Regions from separate parts of the Cellulosimicrobium sp. G4 BAM 1002 genome, predicted to be linked through region 2. Evidence: predicted binding sites of a transcription regulator. Region 2 holds the regulator's gene; the other holds the start of a gene.

Region 1 (11,507 bases), 500 kb from region 2:
GCGCGCCGTGGCCGAGGTGCTGCGCACCGCGCTCGCCGACGTGCCCGAGCCCGTGCTCGCGGCCGGGACGGAGAGCTGACGCCGCTCGTCGCGGGCTCGCGCTCCGTCCCCGCCGCAGGGACGGGGGTCAGCGCGTCGCGCGCCGGCGCGCGACGAGCACGAGGAGCGTCGCCCCGGCGCCCAGCAGGAGGGCGGCGAGGGTCGCGAGCAGCCCGACCGACGCACCGGTCGTGGCGAGGCCGGGTGCTGCGGTCGTCGCGGTAGGGGAGGGCCCGGCCGCGTCAGGCGTCGCCACGGGATCGGCCACCGCCTCGTCGACGACGGGCGACGCGGGGGCCGGCGTCGTCGGCGTCCCGACGGGCTCCGCGGGACCGGCCGGTCCGACCGGCGTCTCCGGCGCGGCCGGGCCACCCGGGGTCGGCATCTCCTCGGTCCCGTCCGGGGGCACCGGGACCGTCCCGGGCTCGCACCCGGTGAGCTCGGAGCCGATCCACGGGTAGGAGTGGTGCTCGAGACCGTGGGTGCCCGCCCCACCCACGGTGAGGTCGCCCCCGACGTACAGGCGGCCGTTGGTGCTGGTGCGCACGACGACGTCGCTGTCCGCCGACGGGACGAGCACGCTGCCGACGAGCTGGTCGTTCGTGCCGAGCGTCACGGTGGTGGCGTCGACGAGGTTCCACAGGACGCGCCCGGAGGCGTTGCCGATGAGGCCTCCCGCCGGGTCGTCGACCCGGGTGCCGTCGACCGCCTGGTAGTGCGGGGCGAGCGTGACGTCCGTGCCCTCGACCGTGACGACGACCGGCGCCGTGGCGCTGACACCCGAGTAGTGGAGCTCCCTCGCGGCGGCCAGGTCGCCGGCGTCGACGCGGAACGCCTGGGTGCTCGCCGTGCCGTCGCCCACGAGCCGCAGGGCGGAGCCCTCGAGGGTGGTGGAGCCCGTGACGGGCAGCGCGCCGAGGTCTCCGGAGAGGGCGGCGAGCGCGTCGCCGAAGGGCACGAGCCCGGCGGCGACGTCCGGGCCCTGGTCGGCGAGGACGCGCCCGCCGTTGGTCTCGATGCCGGTCCGCGGGGCGACGGTCGAGCCCGCGACGACGTTGCCGCCCGACGTGCCGTCCGGGCCGTAGATCTTGTGCCCGACGTCGAGACGCCCACCCGTCACGTCGACGCCGCCTCCCGCGAGGAGCATGTCGCTCCCCGCCGGCGGGACGATCTGCGACCCGCCGCCGGCACGCCCGATGTTCAGCAGCCCTCCGGTCTGCACGCGGACGTCGCCGACGGCGGCCAGGACGCCCTCCGACTCGGCGGCACCGCCGAGCGCGGTGTAGTCCCCGCCCACGAAGACCGCGATGCCGTCGTCGGTGAAGAGCGGGTCGCTCGTCGAGATCCCGGGGAGGTCGCCGATCGCGGGGCACGAGCTCGCGGCGGGGGCGGCCGGCATCGGCGCCGCCGTCCGGGCCGCCGTCGCCGTGGTGCCGACGGCAGGGACGAGGACGAGGGCCGCCGAGGCGGTGAGCGCGAGTCGGCGACGGTGCGCCGGGGCGAGGGGCATGATCTCTCCAGGTCAGGGGGATGGGTGCAATGCCGACGGGACGGAGCGGGCTCGACCTCGAGGCCCCTCCGCGACGCCGCTGGACAGGCCGGAGGCGTCGTCGCTACCCGGACCCTAGGGGTTGGGAACCACGCCTACCAAATTACCGTCGAGGCGTCTCACGAGCCGGGCGAGGGCGGCGTGTGGGCGGGCCGACGTACGGTGGGTCCATGCGTCCTGTGACCGATCTCCAGCGAGCCGCGGCACCCTTCGAGGTGATCTCCGAGTACCAGCCGTCCGGCGACCAGCCCACGGCGATCGCGGACCTGTCCCGGCGCGTCCGCGCGGGGGAGAAGGACGTCGTGCTCCTCGGCGCGACGGGCACGGGCAAGTCGGCGACGACGGCGTGGCTCGTCGAGGAGCTCCAGCGGCCCACCCTCGTCATGGCACCCAACAAGACCCTCGCCGCCCAGCTCGCCACGGAGTTCCGGGAGCTGCTGCCGAACAACGCCGTCGAGTACTTCGTCTCCTACTACGACTACTACCAGCCCGAGGCGTACATCGCGCAGACGGACACCTACATCGAGAAGGACTCGTCGATCAACGACGAGGTCGAACGCCTGCGCCACTCGGCGACGAGCTCGCTGCTCACACGTCGCGACGTCATCGTCGTCGCGTCGGTCTCGTGCATCTACGGCCTCGGCACGCCGCAGGAGTACGTCGACCGCATGGTCCGCCTCGACGTCGGCATGCAGGTCGAGCGCGACGACCTGCTGCGCCAGTTCGTGACGATGCAGTACACGCGCAACGACATGGCGTTCACGCGCGGGACGTTCCGCGTGCGGGGGGACACGGTCGAGATCATCCCGGTGTACGAGGAGCTCGCGATCCGCATCGAGTTCTTCGGCGACGAGATCGAGAGCATCCAGACCCTGCACCCGCTCACGGGCGACGTCGTCCGCTCGGAGCCGAGCATCCACGTCTTCCCGGCCACGCACTACGTCGCCGGCCCGGAGCGCATGGAGCGGGCGATCTCCTCGATCGAGGCGGAGCTCACGGAGCGGCTCGACGAGCTCGAGACGCAGAACAAGCTGCTCGAGGCCCAGCGCCTGCGCATGCGCACGACGTACGACATCGAGATGATGCGCCAGATCGGGACCTGCTCCGGCATCGAGAACTACTCGCGGCACATCGACGGCCGCGAGGCCGGGACGGCGCCGAACACGCTCCTCGACTACTTCCCCGAGGACTTCCTGCTCGTCATCGACGAGTCGCACGTCACCGTGCCGCAGATCGGCGCGATGTTCGAGGGCGACATGTCGCGCAAGCGGAGCCTCGTCGACCACGGCTTCCGGCTCCCGAGCGCGATGGACAACCGCCCGCTGCGCTGGGAGGAGTTCGTCGAGCGCATCGGCCAGACCGTCTACCTGTCTGCGACCCCCGGCTCCTACGAGCTCTCGATGTCCGACGGCGTGGTCGAGCAGATCATCCGTCCGACCGGGCTCGTGGACCCGGAGGTCGTCGTCAAGCCGACGACCGGGCAGATCGACGACCTGCTGCACGAGATCCGTGAGCGCGCCGAGCGCAACGAGAGGGTGCTCGTCACGACCCTCACCAAGAAGATGGCCGAGGACCTCACCGACTACCTGCTCGAGAAGGACGTGCGCGTCCGCTACCTCCACTCGGAGGTCGACACCCTGCGTCGCGTGGAGCTCCTGCGCGAGCTGCGGCTCGGGCAGTACGACGTGCTCGTCGGCATCAACCTCCTGCGCGAGGGCCTCGACCTCCCGGAGGTCTCGCTGGTCGCGATCCTCGACGCCGACAAGGAGGGCTTCCTCCGGTCGCCGACGTCGCTCATCCAGACCATCGGCCGCGCGGCCCGCAACGTCTCGGGCGAGGTCCACATGTACGCGGACCGGATCACCGCCGCGATGGCGGCAGCGATCGAGGAGACGGAGCGACGCCGGGAGAAGCAGGTCGCGTACAACCTCGAGCACGGGATCGACCCGACGCCGCTGCGCAAGCGCATCTCCGACGTGACCGACATGCTCGCGCGCGAGGACGTCGACACGGCCGAGCTCCTCGCCGGCGGCTACCGGCAGCCGGGCAAGGGGCAGAAGGGCAGGGCGCCGGTCCCCGGCGGGCCCAAGGAGGGCGTGACGGCGGGCAACCGGCTCGCGGGAGCCGCCGCGAGCGACCTCGCGGACCTCATCCAGGAGCTCAGCGACCAGATGCACGCGGCCGCCGGCGAGCTGCAGTTTGAGCTCGCCGCGCGCCTGCGCGACGAGATCTCGGGCCTGAAGAAGGAGCTGCGGCAGATGCAGGCCGCGACGGCGTAGGCCGAGCCCGGTGGCCCACGCGGCCGGTCGGGACGGAATGCGCGGCGCCCCCTGGACGTTGTGACGGTCGGTTCCGGCGTGGCCTATGCTGGCACCTCAGCGAGGGGGAGTATTCCCAAGCGGTGATGTCGTCATCACGGCCGGCGCAGTCGTCGGCCCGGTGTCACCGGTCCCGCAACCACCAGCCCGCGTCCCGTGCGGGTGCGCGTGGCGGTGCGTGGCGGAAGAGACCTTCGGTACTCAGTGCTACGTACCGGAGGTTTGTGCATGGACGTCCCCGTCTGGGTCTGGATCGTCACCGTCGGCGTGATCCTCGCGATGCTCGCCGTCGACTACGTCGGGCACGTGCGCACGCCGCACGCCCCGAGCCTGCGCGAGGCCACCCGCTGGTCCATCGCCTACGTCGCGATCGCCCTCGTCTTCGGCGTCATCGTGTGGATCGTGTGGGGCGGCACGTACGGCGGGGAGTACTTCGCCGGGTACATCACCGAGAAGAGCCTGTCCGTCGACAACCTCTTCGTGTTCGTCCTCATCATGACGAGCTTCCGGGTGCCGCGGCTCTACCAGCAGAAGGTGCTGCTCATCGGCATCACCATCGCGCTCGTGCTGCGCACGATCTTCATCCTCCTGGGCGCGGCGGTCATCGAGAACTGGGCCTGGGTCTTCTACATCTTCGGTGCCTTCCTCATCTGGACCGCGATCGCACAGGCTCGCTCCGGCACCGACCACGACGAGGAGTACAACGAGAACGCCGTGCTGCGCCTCACGCGCCGGCTGTTCCCGACGACCGACTCGTACGTCGAGGACCACATGACGACGAAGATCGACGGCAAGCGCTACATCACGCCGATGCTCATCGTCATGATCGCGATCGGCAGTGCCGACCTGCTCTTCGCCGTCGACTCGATCCCGGCGATCTTCGGCCTCACGCAGGAGACGTACCTGGTCTTCGCCGCCAACGCGTTCTCGCTGCTCGGCCTGCGTCAGCTCTACTTCCTCATCGACGGGCTGCTCGACCGGCTCGTCTACCTCAACTACGGCCTCGCCGCGATCCTCGGGTTCATCGGCATCAAGCTCGTCATCCACGCGATGCACACCAACGAGGTGCCGTTCATCAACGGTGGCGAGCACATCACGGCGATCCCCGAGATCTCCACGCCCGTCTCCCTGGGCTTCATCCTCGTCGTCCTCACCGTCACCACGGTCGCGAGCCTCGCGCGCTCGCGGGCGGACCAGCGGCGTGAGGACGCCCGCATCGAAGAAGGTTCTTGATGGTCCACGAGCTCCCGCTCTGGTTCGAGTGGGCGTCGCTCTCGGCGCTCGCGGTCCTGCTGATCGTCGACCTGTTCGTCGTCGGCCGCCGCCCGCACGTGCCCTCCATGCGCGAGAGCGCGCTGTGGGTGGGTTTCTACGTCGCCCTCGCCCTGGTCTTCGGGGCGATCGTCGGGGCGATCGGTGGCGCGGCGCCCGCGGGGGAGTTCTACGCCGGGTGGCTCACCGAGTACAGCCTGAGTGTCGACAACCTCTTCGTGTTCGTCATCATCATGGCGAGGTTCGCGGTCCCGCGGGAGCAGCAGCAGCGCGTGCTCATGGTGGGCATCATCGTCGCGCTCGTCCTGCGCGGCGCCTTCATCCTCGCGGGCGCCGCGATCATCTCGCAGTTCGTCTGGGTGTTCTACCTGTTCGGCGCCTTCCTCGTCTACACCGCGATCAAGCTGGTCGCGGGCGGTGACGAGCCCGAGGAGTACAAGGAGAACCGGGCCGTTCGCGCCCTGCGTCGCGTCCTGCCGCTCGGCACGCAGTACGACGGCGGCCGCCTGCGCACGGTCGAGGACGGCAAGCGGGTGTTCACGCCCCTGCTGATCGTGTTCCTCGCGATCGGCAGCACCGACCTGCTGTTCGCGTTCGACTCGATCCCGGCGATCTTCGGGCTCACGCAGGACCCGTTCATCGTCTTCACGACGAACGTCTTCGCGCTGATGGGTCTGCGCCAGCTCTACTTCCTGCTGGGCGGCCTGCTCGAGCGTCTGGTCTACCTGCCCATCGGCCTCGCGGTGATCCTCGGGTTCATCGGCGTGAAGCTGATCCTCGAGGCGCTGCACGAGAACACGCTGCCGTTCATCAACGGCGGCGAGCACATCGAGGCCGTGCCGACCGTGCCGATCTGGCTCTCGCTCGTCGTCATCGTGGGCGCACTCGCGATCACCACGGTGGCCAGCCTCCTGCGGACGCGCGCGTCGCGGTCCGCGGACGGGTCGCGCGTCGCGCCGTCGGAGTCTGCCGGCTCGACGGCGGACGTCGAGCCGACGCCGGTCGACACGGTCACGGACGAGCTCGCGGACGGTGCGCTCGTCGGCCGTGAGGAGCCCTCCTGGGGCACGTCCGGCCAGGACGGCACCCCGCCTCGCTAGCACGGCGCCGCACCGTGCCTCCTGGACGACGAGCGAGGCACGGTCCGCGGTGCCGGCGGGTCAGGTCGCCGTGACACGCGTGCGGCGGCCCGCGTGTGGCAGGGTGGCCACGTGGCTGGACTCTCCGACCTGCGAGGTCGACGCGCCGTGGTCACGGGCGCCGCGTCCGGGATCGGTCGAGACCTCGTCCTCGAGCTCGTCCGCCGGGGAGCCCACGTCGCCGCCTGCGACGTGGACGCCGCCGCGCTCCGTACCGCGGTCCGGCGAGCCCAGGCGATCGACACCGGCGTCACGGTGACGGCGCACGTGCTCGACGTCGCCGACGGGGACGCCGTACGCCGGCTCCCGCAGGACGTGGCCGAGACGCACGACTGCGACGCCGTCCATCTGCTGTTCAACAACGCCGCCGTCGTCGGGGGGACCTCCTTCGTCACGTCGCCGCCCGACGAGTGGGAACGCACCTTCTCCGTCGCGTGGGACGGCACCTATCGCTGCACGCGCGAGCTCCTTCCGATGCTCATGGCCGCAGACCGGGGCGCCGTCGTCAACATCGCCTCGGTGAACGCCCTCTGGGCGAGCCTCGGCACGCGCGTGCCGCACAGCGCCTACTCCTCGGCGAAGTTCGCCGTGCGCGGATTCACCGAGTCGCTGATCGCCGACTTCCGCGCGAACGCCCCGCACCTCTCCGCGGTCCTGGTCCTGCCCGGGCACGTCCGGACGGGCATGCCTGCCCCGCCTCGCACGTGGCGACGCGCCCTCGGTTCGCTCTTCGCCGACTACCAGCCAGTGTCGAGCGCCTCGGCCGCGGTGACCATCCTGGACGCCGTCGCCCGCGGCGAGTGGCGTGTGGTCATCGGCGACGACGCTGAGGCGGTCGACGAGCGTGTCCGGTCGGACCCCTGGACGGCGTACGACTGAGCCGTACCGCACCCGGCAGGAGCCACCGGCTCTCGTGCCGCTAGACCCTGTCGGCCCAGTCCCCGATGATCGGCGACCAGGGGCGGACCGTGCGCTGGTCGATCAAGCCGGCCGTGGCGAAGGGGTCCGCGTCGAGCGTGCGCGCGACGGCCTCCGGCGACGCGCCGTCGAGCACGAGCAGCGCGCCGGCGGGTGCGCCGTCGTGCGCGGGCAGCGGGCCCGAGGCGAGGAGCACGCCGTCGGCGCGCAGCCCGTGCAGGAAGGCCCGGTGCTCGGGACGCAGCGCGTCGAGGTCGGTCGGTCGGTCGGCGTAGACGTAGGTCACGGCGTGGATCGGCATGGCCACAGTGAACCAGCCGTGCCCGACGTCGCGTGCCGCGTTCCGTGAGCCGGTCACCCGAGCAGCCGACCAAGGTCGCAGCGCTGTCGCCTCACCAGCCGCGTCGTCGCCACTCGTCGAGCTGCGGTCGCTCCGCCCCGAGGGTCGTGTCGGCGCCATGACCCGGGTAGACCCAGGTCGCGTCGTCGTACCGCGCGAAGACGCGTTTGACGACGTCGTCGAGGAGCCGCGCGAACCGGTCCGGGTCGTGGTCGGTGCTCCCCACACCGCCCGGGAAGAGCGAGTCGCCGGTGAAGAGATGGACCCGGCGCGCGACGGCGTCGGGCTCGGTGGCGTGGTCCGGCTCGCGGTACGCGAGCCCGACCGAACCCGGTGTGTGGCCACGCAGCGCGACGACCTCGAGCCGCAGGTGGCCGACCGCGAGGACGTCGCCGTGGTGCAGGCGCCGCGTGACGTGCGTGTCCGTGGCGTGCGAGATCGCGTCGGCGTCGTCGGCGCCCGCAGCCGTGGCGGCACCGGTGACGGCGACGACGGACGCGAGGGCGCGCAGGTGGTCGAGGTGCCGGTGCGTCGTGACGACCAGGTCCAGCCGCGCGGACGGCGACCCCTCGCGGACGAGCCCGAGGACCTCGTCGGGCGAGTCGGCGGCGTCGACGAGCACCTGCGCCCCGCTGCGACGGCACGTGAGCAGGTAGGCGTTGTTCGCGAGCGGGCCGACGGCGAGCTTGCGGATCTCGACCTCGTCGAGCCGCCGCACGTCGCTCGGCCCGCCCACGATCACCTCGCCCGAGTACGCCATGGTCCTAGTCTGCGCCGATACGTCGGGCAGGAGTCGCGTGCCGGTCGTCGGGCTCCGGTGAGGGAACGGCGAAGGTGCGTCGAACACCTGTGCGAGTGTCGGTGGGCGGACGTACGATGCTGCGGTGAGCAATCGCCTCGTCATCTCCGGTGCCCGCGAGCACAACCTGCGCAACGTCGACCTCGACCTTCCGCGCGACCAGCTCATCGTCTTCACGGGGCTCTCGGGCTCGGGCAAGTCCTCGCTCGCGTTCGACACGATCTTCGCCGAGGGGCAGCGACGGTACGTCGAGTCCCTGTCGGCGTACGCCCGCCAGTTCCTCGGGCAGATGGACAAGCCCGACGTCGACTTCATCGAGGGCCTGTCGCCCGCGGTCTCGATCGACCAGAAGTCCACGAACCGCAACCCGCGCTCGACCGTGGGGACCATCACCGAGGTCTACGACTACCTGCGCCTGCTGTTCTCGCGCGCGGGGACGCAGCACTGCCCGGTGTGCGGCGAGCGCGTCACCGCGCAGACGCCGCAGCAGATCGTCGACCGCCTGCTCGAGCTGCCGGAGGGGACGCGCTACCAGGTGCTCGCCCCCGTCGTCCGCGGTCGCAAGGGCGAGTACTCCGAGCTGTTCAAGGAGCTCCAGGCGAAGGGCTTCGCGCGCGCCCGCGTCGACGGCGAGGTACGCACGCTGACCGACCCGCCCGTGCTCGAGAAGAAGCTCAAGCACGACATCGAGGTCGTCATCGACCGCCTCGTCGCCCGCGAGGGCGTGCAGCGTCGGCTCACGGACTCGGTCGAGACCGCGCTGGGCCTCGCGGGCGGCCTGGTCGTCGTCGAGCTCGTCGACGCCGACGCGGACGACCCGGCGCGCGAGCGGCGGTTCTCCGAGAAGCGCGCGTGCCCCAACGACCACGAGCTCGCGCTCGACGAGATCGAGCCGCGCACGTTCTCCTTCAACGCGCCGTACGGCGCGTGCCCCGAGTGCACCGGCATCGGCTTCCGGCTCGAGGTCGACCCGGACCTCGTGATCCCCGACGAGGAGAAGTCCCTCGCGCAGGGAGCGATCGCGCCGTGGGCGCAGATCTCCTCGGAGTACTTCGAGCGGGTCCTCACGGCGCTCGCGGACGACCTGGGCTTCTCGATGGACACGCCGTGGCGGGCGCTGCCCGAGCGCGCGAAGAAGGCGGTGCTGCACGGGCAGAACCACCAGGTGCACGTCCGGTACAAGAACCGGTGGGGGCGAGAGCGCCAGTACTCGACGGGGTTCGAGGGCGTCATCACGTTCCTCGAGCGCCGGCACACCGAGACCGAGTCCGACTGGTCGAAGGAGAAGTACGAGGCCTTCATGCGCGAGGTCCCGTGCCCGGTCTGCAAGGGTGCCCGGCTCAAGCCCGAGGTCCTCGCCGTCAAGGTGGGCGGCCGGTCGATCTGGGACGTGTGCCGTCTGCCGCTGCGCGAGGCGGCCGCGTTCCTCGGGTCGCTCGAGCTGGGCGTCCGCGAGCGCGCCATCGCGACCGAGGTGCTCAAGGAGATCGACGCGCGACTCGGCTTCCTGCTCGACGTGGGCCTCGACTACCTGTCGCTCGAGCGGCCCGCCGCGACGCTCTCGGGCGGCGAGGCGCAGCGCATCCGCCTCGCGACCCAGATCGGCTCCGGGCTCGTGGGAGTCCTCTACGTGCTCGACGAGCCGAGCATCGGCCTGCACCAGCGCGACAACCGCCGCCTCATCGAGACGCTCACCCGGCTGCGCGACCTGGGGAACACGCTCATCGTCGTCGAGCACGACGAGGACACCATCCGCACGGCGGACTGGGTCGTCGACATCGGCCCGGGCGCGGGGGAGCACGGTGGCCGCGTCGTGCACTCGGGGGACTACGCCGGGCTGCTCGAGGCACCGGAGTCGGTCACGGGCGCCTACCTGTCCGGTCGGCGCAGCATCCCGCTGCCCGCCGAGCGTCGTCCCACGGACCCCGACCGTCAGGTGACGGTCGTCGGCGCGCGCGAGCACAACCTCACGGGCATCGACGTGAGCTTCCCGCTCGGCACGCTCACCGCGGTGACCGGTGTCTCGGGCTCGGGCAAGTCGACGCTCGTCAACTCCATCCTCTACACCGTGCTCGCGAACGAGCTCAACGGCGCGCGTCAGGTCGCCGGTCGCCACACGCGCGTCACGGGACTCGACCACCTCGACAAGGTCGTGCACGTCGACCAGGGGCCCATCGGCCGCACGCCACGCTCGAACCCGGCGACGTACACGGGTGTCTGGGACCACGTGCGCAAGCTCTTCGCGGAGACCACCGAGGCGAAGGTTCGCGGGTACACGCCGGGGCGCTTCTCCTTCAACGTCAAGGGCGGTCGCTGCGAGGCCTGCTCGGGCGACGGCACGCTGAAGATCGAGATGAACTTCCTGCCCGACGTCTACGTGCCGTGCGAGGTCTGCCACGGGGCGCGGTACAACCGCGAGACGCTCGAGGTGCACTTCAAGGGCAAGACCGTCGCGGACGTGCTCGACATGCCGATCGAGGAGGCGGCGGAGTTCTTCGCCGCCGTCCCCGCGATCTCGCGCCACCTCAAGACGCTCGTCGAGGTCGGCCTCGGGTACGTCCGCCTCGGGCAGCCTGCCCCGACGCTCTCGGGCGGTGAGGCGCAGCGCGTCAAGCTCGCGAGCGAGCTGCAGAAGCGCTCGACCGGGCGCACGATCTACGTGCTCGACGAGCCGACGACGGGCCTGCACTTCGAGGACATCCGCAAGCTGCTCGGGGTGCTGCAGTCGCTCGTCGACAAGGGCAACTCGGTGCTCGTCATCGAGCACAACCTCGACGTCATCAAGAGCGCGGACTGGGTCGTCGACATGGGTCCCGAGGGCGGCTCGGGCGGCGGCAAGGTCGTCGCGCAGGGGACGCCGGAGCAGGTCGCGCGCGTGGGGGCGAGCCACACCGGTCGCTTCCTCGCCGAGATCCTGGACCAGCACGACCCGGTCCCGGTCGGGGCCGCGGCCGAGAAGTCCTCGGGTGCCGCGGCGCCGGCGGCGAAGGGCGCCAAGGGCCGGTCCGCCAAGGCTCGCCGGGCGACCGACGAGTCCCCGCGGACGGGCGCGCGCCGCAAGGCGTCGGCGGCCTAGCAGGACGCGGGCGCGGGGCCGCCGACGGCGCGCCGTCAGGCGGCCGCGCGGCGCGCC
Region 2 (11,507 bases):
AGATCGCCGAGCGCATGGCGGCCGACCCCACCGGACACGACGTGCTGTGGTGCTCGCGCCCCGGGGAGGGCGGGTGGTCGGCCGACCGGTTCGGGGAGGGCGCGAGCCGCCTGCACGCCGCGCCCCTCGGCGTCTCCGGGCTCATCCGGACCCATCTGCTCGCGGAACGCACGGGCGTCTTCACCTCGGCCACGCTCGCGCTCGGCGGGACGTTCGACCCCGTCGCCCGGACGTTCGGGCTGGGTGGCGCAGACGGCGAGAAGGAGGACGCGCCGCGTTGGCGCGGCCTCGACGTCGGCAGCCCGTTCGACTACGCGCGCCAGGGGATCCTCTACGTCGCGAAGCACCTGCCGACCCCGGGTCGCGACGCGGCGACGGAGCACCAGCTCGACGAGATCGCCGCGCTCGTCGAGGCCGCCGGCGGTCGGACGCTCGGGCTGTTCTCGTCCCGGCGCGCGGCGGTCGCGGCGGCCGAGGCGATGCGCGAGCGGCTCGACGTGCCGATCCTGTGCCAGGGCGACGACCAGCTCCCGACGCTCGTCAAGGAGTTCGCCGCCGACCCGGCGACGTGCCTCTTCGGCACGCTGTCGCTGTGGCAGGGGGTCGACGTGCCGGGACCGTCCTGCCAGCTCGTCCTCATCGACCGGATCCCGTTCCCCCGCCCGGACGACCCGGTGAAGTCCGCGCGCGCCCGAGCCGTGGAGGCCTCGGGCGGGAACGGGTTCATGCAGGTCTCCGCCACGCACGCGGCGCTGCTGCTCGCGCAGGGCGCCGGGCGGCTCGTGCGGTCCACCCAGGACCGCGGCGTGGTCGCGGTGCTCGACCCGCGCCTGGCCACCGCGCGCTACGGCACGTTCCTCACGCGCTCGATGCCGGGCTTCTGGCAGACGACCGACCGCGACGTCGCCACCGCTGCGCTGCGGCGCCTGGTCACCCTAGGCTGAGGTCTCCGACCGACTTCACGGAGGCGAGATGACCACGAGCACGTCCGGGCAGGACAGCGAGGGCGCGACGACGGGAGGTTCCGGAGGGGGAGGCGCGCGGACCACGAAGCTCGCGATCGTGGGCGCTGGCGCCGTCGGGTCGACGCTCGCCTACGCGGCGCTCATGCGTGGCGCGGCGCGGACGGTCGCGCTGCTCGACGTCAACCGCGCCAAGGTCGAGGCCGAGGTCCTCGACCTCCAGCACGGCATCCAGTTCATGCCGATGGCCCGCGTCGAGGGCTCCGACGACGTCGCGGTGTGCGCGGACGCCGACGTCGTCGTGGTGACGGCGGGCGCCAAGCAGAAGCCCGGCCAGACGCGGCTCGACCTCGCCGAGGCCACCATCGGCCTCGTCCGCAAGATCTTGCCCGGGCTGGTGGAGGTCGCACCCGACGCGACCTACGTCATGGTCACGAACCCGGTCGACATCGTCACGTACGCCGCGCTCAAGATCTCCGGCCTGCCCCCGCAGCAGCTGTTCGGCAGCGGGACGGTCCTCGACTCGTCACGGCTGCGCTTCCTCGTCGCCCAGCACTGCGGGGTCGCGGTGCAGAACGTGCACGCCTACGTCGCCGGCGAGCACGGCGACACCGAGATCCCCCTGTGGAGCTCCGCCACGATCGGTGGGACACCCCTGCTGGAATGGCGCGGGATCGGCGGTGCGGGGCCGCTCACGGCGGAGGTTCGGGCAGAGATCGCGCACGAGGTGGTGCACTCGGCCTACCGGATCATCGAGGGCAAGGGGGCGACGAACTACGCCGTCGGCCTCGCCGGCACACGGATCATCGAGGCCGTGCTCGACGACGAGCACCGCATCCTGCCCGTGTCGACGCTGCTCGCGGGCGACTACGGCATCGAGGACGTGTGCCTGTCGTTGCCGACGCTCGTCGACCGGCGTGGGGCCGTAGAGCGCGTGGAGGTTCCCCTGTCGGGCGAGGAGCTCGCGGGACTGCACGCCTCGGCCGACTCGCTGAGGGCCGTCGCACGCCGCTTCGGGCTCTGAGCGCCCGAGCGTGAGCACGCACGGAGCCGGGTGATCGTCCTCGACCACCCGGCTCCCGGCGTGCTCAGAGGCTGCGCAGCACCGAGACGACGCGACCGAGGACCTGGGCGTCGTCGCCGGGGATCGGGTCGTACGCGGCGTTGCGCGGCATGAGCCAGACGTGCCCGTCGGCGCGGCGCAGACTCTTGACCGTCGCCTCGCCGTCGATCATCGCTGCGACGATCTCGCCGTTCTCCGCGACGGGCTGCCGGCGCACGACCACCCAGTCGCCGTCGCAGATCGCGGCCTCGATCATCGAGTCGCCCTGCACGCGGAGGAGGAACAGCTCGCCCTCGCCGACCAGCTGGCGAGGCAGCGGGAAGACGTCCTCGACCACCTGCTCGGCGAGGATCGGACCGCCTGCGGCGATCCGTCCGACGACGGGCACGTAGGACGGCGCGGGGTGCGCCTCGTCGTACTCGGGCTGGGGCGCGGACGCGGTGAGGGACGTGGCGCGCCGCGCGTCGTCGGGCTGGACGACCTCGATGGCCCGGGGCCGGTTCGGGTCCCGGCGCAGGTACCCCTTGCGCTCGAGCGTCGTGAGCTGGTGCTTCACCGACGACGGGCTCGTCAGGCCGACGGCCTCGCCGATCTCGCGCATGCTGGGCGGGTACCCGCGCTGCTCGACGCACGCCCTGATGGTCTCGAGCACGAGACGCTGGCGCGGGGTCAGCCCGTCGCCCCCCGCCGAGCCGTCCGGGAGCTCGCGCACCTCGGCGAGCCCCCGTGCGCTGTCCGTGCCTCGTCCCGCCATGGTCCGCTCCGCCCTCGTCCGTCGCGGGCCGCGGAGCTCGACTGCCCGCTCCCGGCCTCCCTCACCCGGGACGAGCGCCCCGGGCTCCGGCCGTGCCGGAGCGTCCAGGGATGGACATGTCCGGCGAACCGACCTGCCCCCAGGTTAGGGGAGAGCGCGACACGAATCAAACATTTGTTCGAGCATGTCTCGACTCCGTCGGTGGTTCGTGATAGACCTTCGTACAGATGTTCTACGTACAGGTGTTCGACCGGCGACATGTCGGCGGACGGACGACGGGGCTCGTGGGGCGGATCGACCGGGGAAGGCGATCCGCCCCAGGGGCCGGGACGGGGAAGACATGAGCACGATCACGCTGTCGGCGTCCGGGCCGGGCATCTCGCGGGTGCGTCAGCAGGCGCCCGAGGGTCGTCTGCGCCTCACGCGCCGAGGTCGGGTGGTGCTCGTCCTGCTCGTCGCTCTCGTCGCCCTGCTCGCCGCCCGGGTGGGTTCCGCGGTGGCAGGTGGCCCCGGTGAGCCCGTCGAGGTGCGGGTCCACGTGGTGTCGGCGGGCGAGACCCTGTGGGACCTCGCCGCGGCAGTCGCCGATCCGGGCGATGACCTCCGGGACGTCGTGGGTGGTCTCGTCGAGCTCAACGAGCTCCCGTCGGCCGGGCTCCAGGTGGGGCAGCGCGTGCTCCTGCCGGTCGAGAGCGCGTGACGCGGAGCTCGATGCCCTTCGCGCGCTCGCTCGGGGTGTGATCGAGGACACGTCGTGCGGCCGGACCTCGATCGCCCTCAGGGGTTGCGCGGAGTGATGAGGACTACCTAAGTTAGTCTCACCTCACACGCCGGGCTGGGGGGCTGGGCGAAGAGGCGAGGAGCACGCGGTCCACCGCGGCTCCTGCGCACGTCGGCGCGCGTGAGGCGAGTCATGCGCGAGATGGGGACGGGGGCGTCCCGACGGGGGCGGTCGGAATCGACCGCCCCCGTTCTGCTGTCCGCGCCCGGGAAGGTCCCACCCAGGGCGCGTGTTGCACGCGCACGCCGCGACGGCTTACGTTCGACGCGCCGACGCCGACGGCGCCGGCGCGACCCCGCGGAGGAGCCCGCCCATGCACTGCCCTTTCTGCCGCCACGCGGACTCCCGAGTCGTCGACTCGCGTACCTCCGACGACGGCGCGTCGATCCGCCGTCGGCGCCAGTGCCCGGAGTGCAACCGCCGGTTCACGACGATCGAGACCGCGAGCCTGTCCGTCGTCAAGAGGTCGGGCGTCACCGAGCCGTTCTCGAGGGAGAAGATCGTCAACGGCGTCCGCAAGGCGTGCCAGGGCCGCCCGGTCAACGAGGACGACCTGGCCGTCCTGGCGCAGCGCGTCGAGGAGACGATCCGCGCGAGCGGCAGCGCGGAGCTCGACGCCTACGAGATCGGTCTCGCGATCCTCGGCCCCCTGCGGGAGCTCGACGAGGTCGCCTACCTGCGGTTCGCGAGCGTCTACCAGGCGTTCGACTCCCTCGAGGACTTCGAGAGCGCGATCACCTCGTTGCGGGTCGAGCGCGCCGAACGTCGGCGCTCGGCGCCCGGGTCGGGCGACACCGTGGACCGCGACGGCGAGGGACCGGGCGGTGAAGGATCCGGCCCCGACGACCCGGTCCAGGAGGCGGCGTCGACGCGCTGACGGCACCCGCGGGAGATCCCGGGATCGAACCGCGGCCCGCCTACAGGTCGCTCGACCGGGCCGCCCAGATGTTGATGCCGCTGTCCGCGGGGATCGCCCGGACGGCGTCGAGCTCCTCGGCCGTGAGCGGCGGGCCGTCGAGCGCTGCGAGGTTCTCGTCGAGCTGCCGGGTCGAGCTCGCACCGAGGAGCACTGACGTCACGCGCTCGTCGCGCAGGGCCCACGCGACGGCGGTCTGCGCGAGCGACCTCCCGTTCGAGCGCGCGAGCCGGTCGAGCCGGCGGACGTGGGCGAGGTTCTCCTCGCGGAGGAACTCCCGGCGCAGCGGCCCGCCGCGCGCCGCGCGCGACGACTCGGGGACGCCGTCGAGGTAGCGGTCGGTGAGCATTCCCTGCGCGAGCGGTGAGAACGCGACGACCCCCGTGCCGGACCGTCCGGCCACGTCGAGCAGGCTCTGCCCGGCCGCGTCCGTCGGGTCCGGTTCCTCGATCCAGCGGTTGAGCATCGAGTACGACACCTGCGTCACGACGAGGTGCAGGCCGAGGCCGGCCGCGACGTCGAGCGCCTCTCGCGTACGGCGTGCCGAGTACGACGAGATCCCGGCGTACCGGGCCCGGCCGGAGCGAACCGCCGTCGCGAGGGCGCCGACGGTCTCGGTGAGCGGTGTCGTGGGGTCGAAGCGGTGGCTGTAGAAGATGTCGACGTGGTCGAGGCCGAGCCGGCGCAGCGACGCGTCGAGGGAGGAGAGCAGGTACTTGCGCGAGCCGCCCTCGCCGTACGGGCCAGGTCCCATGCGGTAGCCCGCCTTGGTCGTCACGACGAGCTCGTCGCGCACGGGCCGCAGGTCGCGGGCGAGCAGCCTGCCGAGCGACTCCTCGGCCGCGCCGCCGGGCGGGCCGTAGTTGTTCGCGAGGTCGAGGTGGGTCACGCCGCGGTCCACCGCGTGCAGCACGATCTCGCGCTGCGTGCCCGCAGGGTCGGCGTCGCCGTAGTTCTGCCACAGCCCCAGGGAGAGCGCGGGGAGCGTAAGACCGCTGCGGCCGAGCCGTCGGTGCGGGAGCGAGCCAGGGGCGGTCGGGAGCGGTGTGGGCGACACGTGCTCGACGCTACCGGACCCGGCACGAGCGGGCGGCTGCGCCGGCGGCGAAATCAGGTGGCGCTGCCGGAGGCGGTGCGAGACCCTGGCCGTGGGTCCGCCAGTCGGGCCCGTCCGCATCCCCCACCGACGAGGAGCCCGCCCATGGCGTCCGACGCGCAGCGACCTGCTGCAGACACCGCACCGACCGACGAGGCCAAGGCGAAGTTCCGCGAGGCGCTCGACCGCAAGAACGCGGCGCAGCACCGGACGGCGGACGGCGAGACGAACACCGGCTCGGTGCACGGCTCGGAGACCGTCGGCCCCGTCCAGCGCACGTTCCGCCGCAAGTCCGGCTGACCCGCCGCAGGCACCGCTCCGTCGTCCGGCTCCCCGTTCGGGGGCCGGACGACGTGCGTCCGGGGGCGTCAGCTCGCAGGACGCACGAACCGTCGTCCGGTCATCTCGTGCGGCTCGACGACGACCCACTCCTCGGTCGGCACGTCGACCGTCGGCGCGAGCCCGTCGACGGCACGCGCGACCTCGGCGATCTCGTGCTCCGTGACGAGTCGGCGTGCCACGCCGTGCACGACGACGCTCCACGCGCCGTCGTCGCTGACGTCGTCCCACTCCAGCGCGACGCGCTCGTTGGTCACGAGCGTCGCGAGCTTGGTCCCGGGCACGGTCCGGAAGGCGATCGTCCGGTCGTGCGCGCCGACCGTCACGGGGAAGATGTCGGGCTCGCCCCGCACGCTCACGGCGAGACGCGCGACGCGGGTGCCCTCCACGAGCTCCCACGACGCGTCGACGTCGAGGACCTGCGGTCCCTCGTTCGAGTATCCGGTCATGCCCCATCGTGGCACCGGGCCGCAGCGGGCGCGCAGCGGCGAAGGTCCCCGTCGCCGTGGACCTTCGCCGGATGCGCTCGCTCGGTGCCGTCGCGACCCGCGGTCGCCAGGTGCGGCGGTCAGTCGAGGACGCGCAGCGCGATCGTCTGGTCCATGCCCGCGAGGGCCTCGATGACCGCCGGCTCGACGCGCGAGCCGACGTCGGTGACGACGTAGCCGAGCTCGCCGCGGGTCGCGAGGAGCTGGCCCTCGATGTTGGTGCCGTGCTCGGCGAGGGTCGCGTTGACGGCGGCGAGCACGCCCGGGGTGTTGCGGTGCAGGTGCGTGATGCGCGTGATGCCCGTGGTCTGCTCGAGCGCGAGGTTCGGCAGGTTGACGCTCAGCGTCGTCGAACCGGTGGTCAGGTAGTCGCGCAGCTTCGCGGAGACGAACTGACCGATGGCCTCCTGGGCCTCCTCGGTCGACCCGCCGATGTGCGGCGTGAGGATGACGTTCGGCAGGCCGCGCAGCTCGGAGTCGAACGCGTCGCCCTTGCGCTTCGGCTCGTGCGGGAAGACGTCGACGGCCGCCCCGGAGACGTGGCCCGCGACGATCGCCTCGCGCAGGGCGCCGTAGTCGACGACGAAGCCACGCGACAGGTTGAGGAAGATCGCGCCCGGGCGCATGCGGGCGAACTGCTTCGCGCCGAACAGGCCGGCGTTCCCCTGGCGGCCGTCGACGTGCAGCGTCACGACGTCGGCCTGCTCGAGCAGCTCGTCGAGCGTGTCCATGCGGCGCGCGTTGCCGAGCGCGAGCTTCTCGGCCGTGTCGTAGAACACCACCGACATGCCGAGGTTCTCGGCGACGACGGAGAGCTGGGTGCCGATGTTGCCGTAGCCGACGATGCCGAGCGTGCGGCCGCGCACCTCGTGCGCGCCCTCCGCCGACTTGTCCCAGCGGCCCTCGTGCAGGGCCTTGTCGCGCTCGGTGAGGCGGCGCGTCAGCGCGATGATCTCGGCGAGCGCGATCTCGACCACCGAGCGCGTGTTCTGGAACGGGGCGTTGAAGACGGCCACGCCCTGGGTCGCGGCGGACCGCAGGTCGATCTGGTTGGTGCCGATGCAGAACGCGCCGAGCGCCACGAGGTCGGGGGCGTGCTCGAGCACGTTCGCGGTGACGTTCGTCTTGGACCGGATGCCGAGCAGGTGGACGCCGTCCAGAGCCTCGATGAGCTCGGACTCGTCGAGGGCGCCGGTGCGGACGGTGACGTCGATCCCGGCGGCCTCGAGGTTCGAGGCGGCGAGGGGGTGCAGGTTTTCGAGGAGGAGGGCGCGTAGCACCCACCCATGGTGCGCCGTGGAGTGCGCGCCGACCAAACGGGTCTTGACCCTCGGGACGAGGTGAACGGCGTCCCGGTCACGCCACGGGCGGCTCAGCGATCCCGACCGGCAGGTCGCGCGCGTGCACGACGACGAGCCGCTGCGTCGGGCGCGTCATGGCGACGTACAGGTCCGACGGACCCGACGGTCCCTCCGCGACGTCGGCCGGCTCGACGAGCACGACGGCGTCGAACTCGAGGCCCTTGACCTCCACGGGGTCGAGCACGACGACGGACGCGTCGGTGCTGCCGTCCTCGACGCCGAGCCCTCTGCGCAGGCCGGCGGTGCTCCCGCGCGCCGCCACGACGGCGACGCGACCGGCGTCGTCCGCCACGAACTCCGCCCGCGCGGCCTCGACCTGCGCGCGGACCGCCGCGACGAGGTCCGTCGTCCCGTCGGGACCGGCCGGCTCGGCCAGGCCCTCGCTCGGGACGGTGACGACGCGCAGCGCGTCGGGGACCTCGCGCGCGGACGTCAGGGGCGAGACCGGCAGGCCCGCGGCGACGGCCGCGCGCCGGGCCGCGTCCGCGACCGCGGCCGGGGTGCGGTAGTTGACGGTGAGCTCCTCGAGCCGCCACGCGTCGCGGAACACCGGGTCGAGCATCCCCCGCCACGAGCGGGCGCCCGCGGGCGACGACGTCTGCGCCACGTCGCCGACGATCGTGAACGAGCGCGTCGGGCAGCGACGCACGAGCATGCGCCACGCCATCGCCGACAGCTCCTGCGCCTCGTCGACCACGACGTGCCCGTACGTCCACGACCGGTCCTGCACGGCGCGCTCCGCCGTCGTGAGCCGGGGACCGCTCGCGGCGAACCGTTCGGCGAGAACGTCGGCGCCGACGATCCCGGCGCCCGCGCCCGACGACTCGAGCACCTGGCGCGCGTACTCGAGGTCCTGCGCGCGCTGCGCCGCCTGGGCCGCGGCCTCCGCGCGCTCGGCCTGGTCGTCCTCGCCGAGCAGCTCGGCCGCCTCGTCGAGGAGCGGGACGTCCGCCGGGGTCCAGGGAGAGCCCTTCGGCCGCGCGAGCAGCCGCCGGTCCTCCGGCGAGAGCTCGGGCGCCGCCTCGGCGAGGCGGTGCGGCTTGGTGAACAGGTCCTCCACGAGCCGCTCGGGCGTGAGGGGGAGCCACGCGAGGTTCAGCGCCACACGCACGTCGCGGTGCGAGCGCAGGTCCTCGAGGACGACGGCCCGGTCCTCGCCGACGAGCGGCTCGCCGAGCTGCGTGCCGTACTGGTCCACGAGCCGCGAGAGCATCTCGCGCACGAACGTCACGCGAGCGAGGTTGTGCGGCTTGTGCGCGCGCCGCGCCTTCGCGATCGCGTCCCGCACGTCCCGCCGGCGGATCACGAGGTCGCGGCCGTCGAGACGCACCGGGACGTCCTGCGCGGGGACGCGCTCGCGGGCCCGCACGGCGCGGCGCACCGCGCGCGCCATGACCGCCCGCCCCTTGACGCGCGCGACCTGCGGGTCCTCGTGGCCGTCCGCGACGATCCCGGGCAGGAGGTCTGCGATCGTCGTGCTGACGACACCGGTCTCGCCCAGGGACGGCAGCACCTGGTCGATGTAGCGCAGGAACGACAGGCTCGGGCCCACCAGCAGCACGCCGGAGCGCTCGAGCACGCGCCGGTGCGCGTAGAGCAGGTACGCCGCGCGGTGCAGCGCGACCGCGGTCTTGCCCGTGCCCGGCCCGCCCTGCACGACGAGCGCGCCGGCCAGCGCCGAGCGGATGATCGTGTCCTGCTCGGCCTGGATCGTCGCGACGATGTCGCCCATGCGCCCCGTGCGGCCCGCCGCCATCGCGGCGAGCAGCGCGCCCTCGCCGGACAGCGTGGTCCCGGTGACGTCGGCGGGCGCGTCGAGGTCGAGGAGCTCGTCCTCGAGCCCGGTCACCTCGCGCCCGCGCGTCACGAGGTGGCGACGGCGCACGACTCCGTCGGGGTGTGCCGCCGTCGCGCGGTAGAAGGCCTGGGCGGCGGGAGCACGCCAGTCGGTGAGCAGGGACGTGTGCTCGGCGTCGGCGAGCCCGATGCGGCCGACGTACCGGGCGGCGCCGTCCTCCAGGTCGAGGCGGCCGAACGCCAGGCGGTCCTCGACGGCGTCGAGCTGGGCGACGCGGTCCTCGTAGAGGGTCGCGAACGCGTCGCGCTCGCTGCGGTTCTGCGGCGACCCCGAAGGGCCCGAGCGACGCACGGCGTCGAGCCGTGCCCGTGCCGCCGCGCGCAGCTCGTCGAGGCGCGCGTAGAGGGTGTCCACGACGTCCTGCTCGAGCCGGAGCTCGTCGATGCGTCCCACGCTGTCCCTTCGTCGACCCGCTCCCCGTCGTCCCCGCCGGTGCGGCCGTCCATTATGGCGCACCGGGAGCCCGTCGCAGACACGCGCGCGAGCGGGAGGGCCGCACGGGAGCCGCCCGCTAGGATCGGGGGCCATGGCGACCAGAGGGGAGCGGGCGTCGTGACCGGGAACGACCGGCAGGTCCCCCCCGAGGGGCCCTCGGCACGGGGCGAGGTGCCGCGCCCGCAGCGCGCCGTGCTCGCGCCCACCGACGAGCTGCGCATCCTCCTCGTCGAGGACGACGACGGCGACGCGGTCCTCGTCGGGGAGCTGCTCTCCGACGCGAACCTCAAGGTCGAGCTCCACCGGGCGACGACGCTCGACGCCGCGCTCGACATGCTCCGCACCCACCACGTCGACTGCGTCCTGCTGGACCTCGGCCTCCCGGACTCCGTGGGCCTGTCCGCCGTCGAGCGGGTCCGGGCGGGCACCCACCCGCCCGCCCTCGTCGTGCTCACGGGCCACGCCGGCATCGACCTCGGCGTGCAGGCGGTCGCGGCCGGAGCCGACGACTACCTCGTCAAGGGCGAGGTCGACGGCGACCTGCTCGGGCGCTCGGTGCGCTACGCGGTCCAGCGCCGCATGTCCGTCGAGCAGCAGCGCGCGCTGTACCGCAGCGAGGTCCGGGCCGCGGAGACGGCCCGCCTGGAGCGTGCGCTCCTGCCCACCCCGCTCGTGCAGGACGACCGCCTCGACGTGATGGTCGGGTACGTCCCGGGAGGCAACGGCCTCCTGGGCGGGGACTTCTACGACGCCGTCGAGCGCCCGGACGGGTCCGTCCTGTGCGTCATCGGCGACGTCGCGGGCCACGGACCGGACGAGGCCGCGCTGGGGGCGACGCTGCGCACCGCATGGCGCACCATCGTCCTCAGCGACACCGAGCCGGGCGCGATCCTGCCGCTGCTCGAGCGCGTCCTCGTGCCGGAGCGCGCGCGCTCCGAGGTCTTCGTGACCCTGTGCCAGGTCGTCGTCTCCGCGGACCGGCGCCGCGCCCAGATCTACCTCGCGGGTCACCTCGCGCCGCTGCTCCTGCGGGAGACGTCGACGGAGATCCGCCCGACGGCCCGGGGCCGCGCGCTCGGGATCCCGGTCTCCGGTGGCTGGACGCCGCAGGAGGTCGACCTGGGGGAGCGCTGGGCACTCATGCTCTACACCGACGGACTCGTCGAGGCCACCGTCGCGGGGCGGCGGGAGGGTGCCGACGTCCGCGCGCGACCGGAGCGCGTCGGGGTCGAGGGCCTGCGCAGCGCCGTCGACGCGGCGCTCGAGCACGGTACGGAAGGAGTCGTGGAGCGCGTCTTCCACCGCGTGCGGGACCTGCACGGCGGGCCGCTGGCGGACGACGCCGCGCTCCTCGTCATCGGCTGGGGCGGCGACGCCACGTCGCCCGGCGAGCGCACGGCGACGCTCGCGGACTCCGACGAGTGGGCCCGGTGAGCGTGGCACCCGACGGCCGG

Evidence for each region. Region 2 encodes LexA, which represses DNA repair genes until DNA is damaged. Its sites were predicted from a motif close to TCGAACANNTGTTCGA; they were not measured.
Region 1: a site for LexA is predicted at 8,415-8,430, ahead of uvrA (excinuclease ABC subunit UvrA). Genes of this name have one in related genera too.

Annotation. Positions count from the first base shown of each region.
Region 1 covers NZ_CP182109.1:2,515,780-2,527,286, reverse strand. The annotation lists gene ACMXGY_RS11480 (pyroglutamyl-peptidase I) at 1-79, shown strand, start outside; gene ACMXGY_RS11475 (choice-of-anchor A family protein) at 128-1,549, opposite strand; gene uvrB (excinuclease ABC subunit UvrB) at 1,759-3,867, shown strand; gene ACMXGY_RS11465 (TerC family protein) at 4,135-5,139, shown strand; gene ACMXGY_RS11460 (TerC family protein) at 5,139-6,278, shown strand; gene ACMXGY_RS11455 (SDR family NAD(P)-dependent oxidoreductase) at 6,390-7,196, shown strand; gene ACMXGY_RS11450 (YciI family protein) at 7,237-7,536, opposite strand; gene ACMXGY_RS11445 (MBL fold metallo-hydrolase) at 7,628-8,335, opposite strand; gene uvrA (excinuclease ABC subunit UvrA) at 8,460-11,450, shown strand; gene ACMXGY_RS11435 (OsmC family protein) at 11,486-11,507, opposite strand, start outside.
Region 2 covers NZ_CP182109.1:2,012,438-2,023,944, forward strand. The annotation lists gene ACMXGY_RS09030 (ATP-dependent DNA helicase) at 1-944, shown strand, start outside; gene ACMXGY_RS09035 (L-lactate dehydrogenase) at 973-1,986, shown strand; gene lexA (transcriptional repressor LexA) at 2,051-2,779, opposite strand; gene ACMXGY_RS09045 (LysM peptidoglycan-binding domain-containing protein) at 3,120-3,479, shown strand; gene nrdR (transcriptional regulator NrdR) at 3,874-4,437, shown strand; gene ACMXGY_RS09055 (aldo/keto reductase) at 4,478-5,533, opposite strand; gene ACMXGY_RS09060 (DUF5302 domain-containing protein) at 5,678-5,872, shown strand; gene ACMXGY_RS09065 (pyridoxamine 5'-phosphate oxidase family protein) at 5,941-6,360, opposite strand; gene serA (phosphoglycerate dehydrogenase) at 6,480-7,679, opposite strand; gene ACMXGY_RS09075 (HelD family protein) at 7,756-10,011, opposite strand; gene ACMXGY_RS09080 (PP2C family protein-serine/threonine phosphatase) at 10,171-11,487, shown strand; gene ACMXGY_RS09085 (sensor histidine kinase) at 11,484-11,507, shown strand, end outside.